Pseudobacteriovorax antillogorgiicola: one gene and its partner. The protein of the gene in region 2 interacts with the protein of the main gene of each other region in a pairwise test. Links are inferred from orthologs where the notes say so. Each region holds a gene or a part of one and is shown on either strand. Other genes may lie near its edges. The genes, in order: hflK and ftsH.

Evidence for each region.
Region 1: the proteins of ftsH (region 2) and hflK interact in binary tests that used the Escherichia coli proteins (3 or more experiments, as listed by UniProt). The link is inferred for Pseudobacteriovorax antillogorgiicola from one-to-one orthologs.

The regions. Positions count from the first base shown.
Region 1 is NZ_FWZT01000005.1:101,752-104,963, forward strand. The notes cover bases 296-3,184. They hold hflK (FtsH protease activity modulator HflK), read right to left. Parts: upstream 2,306-3,184; coding sequence 1,286-2,305; downstream 296-1,285. Other genes in these bases: B9N89_RS08245 (response regulator), read left to right, coding at 296-298; hflC (protease modulator HflC), read right to left, coding at 338-1,276; B9N89_RS08260 (NYN domain-containing protein), read left to right, coding at 2,491-3,184. In the rest of the region: more of B9N89_RS08245, read left to right, coding at 1-295; more of B9N89_RS08260, read left to right, coding at 3,185-3,212.
Region 2 is NZ_FWZT01000025.1:68,981-72,272, reverse strand. What follows is about bases 292-3,260. They hold ftsH (ATP-dependent zinc metalloprotease FtsH), read left to right. Parts: upstream 292-779; coding sequence 780-2,741; downstream 2,742-3,260. Other genes in these bases: folP (dihydropteroate synthase), read left to right, coding at 2,759-3,260; tilS (tRNA lysidine(34) synthetase TilS), read left to right, coding at 292-659. Outside these bases: more of tilS, read left to right, coding at 1-291; more of folP, read left to right, coding at 3,261-3,292. UniProt on the Escherichia coli protein: Acts as a processive, ATP-dependent zinc metallopeptidase for both cytoplasmic and membrane proteins. Plays a role in the quality control of integral membrane proteins.

The DNA of each region.
Region 1 (3,212 bases), on a different replicon or contig from region 2:
CATAAAACTTACGACGGCAGCCACCGTGGATGATTTGCAAAGCGTCTTGGAAAGGAAGTCATTTCAGCTAATTATAGCTGATCTCACCGTCCCAGGCTCACAGATCACCCCCGTTTTAGATCTCATTCGAGAGGTCTCTTCGGAAACTCCGATCATGGTTTTCTCTGGCAAGGTCGAGGAAATGGCAGATTTAGACCACCCTCAGGTTATCGACTTCATTCCGAAACCTTTCCAACCTGAAAAGCTTCTCGGAAGCCTGAAAAAGTTTTTCGACTCAGACCAGCTAAAACTGGCCTAAGCCCACTTTTTTTCCCCATCGAAGGAAGACACTTAGCTGTCAGTTACGATCAAGTAGCTTCAGAAACTCTGAGTCAGTGCCAATGACAAGGTTACTCTTAGGGAGTGTTTTCTTATAGGCGTCCATGGTTCTCATGAACTCATAAAATTCTGCATTGCCTCGCAGTGACTCCGCATAGATAGCAATCGCTTCAGCATCCGCCTTACCCATGATTTCCTGAGATTGGCGATAAGCATCCGATTCAATTTCTTTAAGGTCAAGATTCATTTGCCCCAGGATCTTGGCCTCTTCACCTTTACCAACAGAGCGTGTTTTCTCTGCAATTCGATTCCTTTCAGAGATCATACGATCGAACACTTTGTCCTCGACTTCCTGAACATAGGCAATGCGAGTAATCAAAACGTCAACCAGCTCGATCCCTAGTGAATCTAATTCTATTTGCGCCTGGGCCGTGATCTGTTGCGATAGCTTTTCCCGACCAGCCGTGACTGGCTCAATCTCTCCTGTAACTTTTTCGTCTGTGGTTTCATCATTTTGCTTCACCTTTTCAATAATATCGTTAGTGTTGCGTACTGCCTCTACCAGGTTGTAGTTGGAAATTACGTTTTTAGTTTTACCATCCAAAATACCCGTAATCCGTTGCAAGGCTAAACGTATATTCTTAACTGCCTTAAAAAACGTCTCGGGATCTTTAATCCGCCAGCGAGCGGTGGTGTCCACAAGAATAAACTTTTTATCCTTTGTTGGTACCTGGGCTGGATCTCCATCCCAATGCAAGATACGCTTGTCGAAGTAACTGACATTTTGAATGAACGGCGCTTTAAAATGAATTCCCGCATCGGTCACGGGCTTTCCCATAATCTGACCAAACTGAGTGATGATAGCTTGTTGTGCTTCGTTAACAATATAAACTGAAGAGTTGATCAGAGCTACCACAGCAACGATTGCAGCAGCTATGAATCCCACTTTTCCTGACATGTAACGCTCCTATTTAGCTGATTGATTCGCAACTGGTAATTGTCCATAAATAGGCATCAAGCCCTTCACCCCTTCATCGACGACCGTAACATTACTAGCATTGCTTAAGACTTCTTCCATGGTTTCAATATAAAGTCGCTTGCGGGTCACTAGAGGAGCTTTTTTATATTCAGTTAGCTGTGCTTTGAAGCGATTAGCGTCTCCACGAGCTTTGTTTACAGCTTCCTTTGCATAGGCCTGGGCTTCTGCTATTTGCTGCTCTGCCTTACCACGAGCTTCTGGAATGATGCTATTATACTTTCGTTCTGCTCGGTTGATCGCCTGCTCCTGCTCCTGCTTGGCCGCATTCACATCATTAAACGCAGCTTTTACACGATCTGGAGGAGTCACCGACTGCAGCTCTACCGTTGTCAGGCGAATCCCTAGATCGTATTGATCCAGAGTTTCCTGCATCAAATCTTTGACATGTGTTGCGATTTCCATTCGACCTGTAGTTAAGACTTCACCCACCAAACGATCGCCCACCACTCGCCTCATCACCGACATGGACACATCGCGGATGGCCTTCCGCACATCCGCAGCGCGGAACAAAAATCGCCATGGATCACTGATCTCGTATTGAACCATCCACTCCACATCAGCGAGATTCAAGTCACCAGTTAGCATTAAGCTTTCGCTGTTCACCTGTTCTCTAGTTCGGGCCCGGTAGCCAAAAACTTCTTCCTGTCGCCTTTTTGATTTAACTTTATAGACTTGGTCTACCCAAGGAACCTTGAAGTGCAAACCAGGCTGGCTCGTGTGAATGTACTTACCGAAGCGGGTGACCACTCCTTCCTCGTCAGCCTCAACCGTATAAAAGGCCTTCAAACCACTCAAAACCGCAATAAAAATCAGTATACCTAGTAAGATTTTCTTAGGATCTGCACCCGCACCTCCACCGCCAGATCGGCCATTACCTTTCTTTTTCGCGCTGAAGATATCTCTCACTTTTTCCGCATACTGGTCAAAGTCACCGTTACCTTGTCCCATGACAATGTGCCCTTATTAAATTTCATTATATTCCCTTAACGCCGCCTTATTATGGACTGTTTTGGTAGTTAAAACTAGGTCTCTCGGGATTGCAGATGAGTTTTTTTACCATCCACTTGACGTATCGTTGGCAATTCGAATCAATCGGGTTATAAGAAGGGCTTAATGATAACAGGAGGGCTTTCTTGCGCGCTGCAATTTTTATCGACGGCGGATATATACAATCCCAGTTTAAACATAATCACATCGATCCGGACTGGGAAGAAATCAGTGATTTCTTACTCGAACCTCTACGCCAACAAGTTCCTTTGGACCTTTTGCGCTGCTATTACTATTACTGTGCTCCTTGGATGTCCCAAGAACCCACTGAGTCAGAGCTCAAGCGCATGGAAAATCATAAAGAGTTTGTCAGCGACATAGAAAATTTGGATCGCTGGGCCATGAGGCTTGGCAAGTTAGAGAAGCGCTGGGACGGAAAAAAAGAATATTTTGAGCAAAAGCGCGTGGACGTTTTACTTTCGGTTGATCTAGTTCGTCACGCTGCCGCTGGACATATTCAGCATGCCGTACTTGTGGCTGGGGACAGCGACTTTGTTCCTGCCGTTGAGGCTGCGAAGGAGCACGGCGTTACAGTATCTCTGTGGTGCGGAAACTTTCGCACCGTTCACAAAGATCTTATCGCCCTGGCAGATGAGGTTCACACCTTCCGCTGGGATGAGTTTCCTAGGTTTGTCTACGTCGACCCCAAGCCAGCAAAGCCCAAAGGCGGCAATAGCTCTAATAACAAGGGTGCTACAACGAGTAAAGGCCCGAAGAAAGACGACCAGGGACCCAAAAAGGGCACTCAGCAGAACCGAAGTCGAAACAATAATCGCAATTCAAATCAGCAAGGTCGAGGACGACCACG
Region 2 (3,292 bases):
TCTCAGGAATGCGAGTGAGCTCTGGTTTCCTATGGAGGCCCTTTCTTCAGGTGTCAAAAGGCTGGATCGATGCCACACAGGCCGGGCAAAAAGTACCTTATCGAGAGGATTCCTCCAATGCTAAACTGGTCTATAGCCGAAACAGGATTCGTCACGAACTCATGCCTCGTCTCAATCAGCTTTTTCCAGGGGCTGAGCGACGAGTGGCTGAGGCAGCCAGTGACATGGATGAGATCCTTCGATTTATAGATGACTGTTATCCTGTGAAAGGACTGACTTCTCTACCTTGGTCGAAGATTGAAAGCTTGCCGGAGGCGGTCGGGAGGCGGGTCATTGCCAACTTTTTGAGGCAGTATGTCCCGGAAGAAGGAATCCGTCGCGGCCTTCTGCTAAGATTGTGGCGGAAGTTGAAGACCTCCTCTAATTATTCCGAAGAGATTTTGGGCACGGAGGTGGTCAAGGTTCAATCGGGACAGGTTTTAGTGCAACGGAAAGTGGCCTCTCCTTCCCGGCAAGCTCAGTATCAATCTCTGCTGTGCTTGGGCAGGAAGGTGCTGATTCCACCCCAGGGAAAGGCTTTTCTGGTTCAGGATGGCACCTGGGTGGCGAAAGACAACGAGTCCAGAGCTCCTAAGACGTGGGTCATCGGGACCACTTAAGGAGTTCTCATGGATAGTTACTGATAAATGAGGGGTTACATTAAATCTTGGTACTTTTAAAAAGGGTCTAACAGATATATTCTAGTTTGATTGTCTATTCTCAGTGGGAGAAAGGGGTTTATGTCAAAGTCCAAAAAATCAAATCAGCAGTTGAAAGTGTCGTTGATGCTTGCTGGTTTATTCATGCTGTTTCTCATGTTCAACATGATGTCTGCCCAAAGAGATGAGGCGCAGGAAGTACAGTATTCCGAATTCAAGGCTCTTGTTGAGCAGGATAAAATAGAAAAAGTCGAAATCGGTGAGCGAGAAACGATCGTTACCAAAAAACTCGGCGATACCTTCAGCGTCACCGTTCCTCAGGAAACGATCAAACCTGAAGAGCTAGTCGCAAAAGGAATTTCTGTAAGTTACAAAAAGGCTGAAGAGGAAAGCGTTTGGAAGGCGCTTCTTCTGAACTCTTTGCCTTTATTGCTGCTTCTTTTCCTATTTTTCTTTTTCATGCGTCAATTACAGATCGGTGGTGGCAAGGCCATGTCCTTCGGCAAAAGCCGAGCAAAGATGCTAAACGAAAATCAGTCTAAGCTCACATTTGAAGATGTCGCAGGGATTGAGGAAGCGAAGAACGAGCTGGAAGAAATTGTCGACTTCCTCAAAGACCCTAAAAAGTTCACTCGCTTGGGTGGCCGTATCCCTAAGGGTGTTCTTTTGGTGGGCCCTCCGGGAACCGGTAAAACAATCCTTGCAAAGGCTATCGCAGGAGAAGCTGGAGTACCGTTCTTTAGTATTTCGGGCTCTGACTTTGTGGAAATGTTTGTGGGTGTTGGTGCAAGCCGGGTTCGTGACTTGTTCGAACAAGCGAAGAAGCAAGCCCCTTGTATTATCTTTATCGATGAGATCGATGCTGTCGGTCGTCAACGTGGCGCTGGTCTTGGTGGCGGTCACGATGAACGTGAACAGACCTTGAACCAACTTCTGGTTGAGATGGATGGTTTCGAGACGAATGAAGGCGTGATTCTGATTGCTGCGACCAACCGTGCCGATGTCCTTGATCCCGCACTTCTGAGGCCAGGTCGATTCGATCGCCGGGTCTATGTACCTAAGCCCGATGTTCGTGGTCGTCGAGGAATTCTTGCGGTTCACACGAGAAAAACACCACTCAAAAAGGATGTCGACCTAGACATCATAGCGCAGGGAACTTCAGGATTCTCCGGTGCAGACTTAGAGAACCTCGTTAACGAGGCAGCTCTGATTGCTGCGAGACGAGATCTAAAGGAAGTCTCAATGACTCACTTTGAGAGCGCGAAAGATAAGGTTCTTATGGGTCCAGAGCGCAAAAGTATGATCATTAGCGAAAGTGAAAAGCGCAACACAGCTTATCACGAAGCGGGGCACTGCATCGTTGCCAAAATGGTTCCAGGCGCAGACCCAGTTCATAAGATCACGATTATCCCGCGTGGCCAAGCTCTAGGTGTGACCGTCCTTCTGCCAACGGAAGATCGATTGTCCATGTCGAAAGAGTATGCTCAGGGGATGATTGCCTATGCTATGGGCGGACGTGCTGCAGAAGAAATCGTCTTTGGTCACACGACGACTGGTGCCGGAAACGACATTCAGAAGGCTACAGATATCGCGCGAAAGATGGTTTGTAGCTGGGGAATGAGTGACAAACTTGGTCCAATTGCCCTTTCTGGAGGCGATCAGGAGGTCTTCTTGGGCCGTGAGTGGGGTCATCAAGAGACCTATTCTCAGCAAGTTCTTAACGATATCGATTCTGAAGTCAAACGCATTATCACTGAGGGGTATGATACCGCAGTGCGGATTCTCAAAGAAAAGCGTGATGTTCTAACTGAGATGTCTGAGTCACTTCTCATTCGTGAAACTCTCGACTCCAAGGCTATCAACGCCGTTATGGAAGGCGAGAAGATTATTACCGAAGAAGAGAAGCAAGCGTATCAAGAGCGTATTGCTAAAGAGAAGGAAGCCGCGCTTGCGGGGGTGAAGTCCGAAGACGTTGCGACAACCCCTGCCGACGAAGGGCAAGGGAAACCAAGTGGAGTGGAGCCATTACCGCAGGGAACCTAAACCGCAGTGGATTGATTATGGGGGTCCTTAACTTGACCCCAGACTCTTTCTCCGACGGGGGACAGTTCTTGGACCCCGACTTAGCCCTCGATCGCGCTTGGCAGATGGTGGAGCAAGGTGCTGACATCATCGATCTAGGCGCTGAATCTTCCCGACCTGGGGCTGAATACGTCTCAGAAGAGGAAGAATGGACCCGGCTTGAGCCTGTGCTAAACCGTCTCAAGAAGGGGGGATTCGACTGCCCCATAAGCGTCGATACCAACAAACCGAATATCATGACTCGGCTTCACGACTATGGAGTCGAACTGGTAAACGATATCAAAGGTGGTGCTGATGATGAGACCTTGGCAGTGCTTGCCAAGCAGTCCATGATCTACATCGCGATGCATATGCACAAGGACCCAAAGCAGATGCAAACTGCTCCTCTCAAAGGCGACGAAGCCATTGGCGAGATCGATAGCTTTTATGATTCGGTTTCTGGTCGCCTGAGGCGGGCAGGTTTCGCGGATGATAGTATCTGGTTTGATCCTGGAATTGGCTTCGGTAAAGAT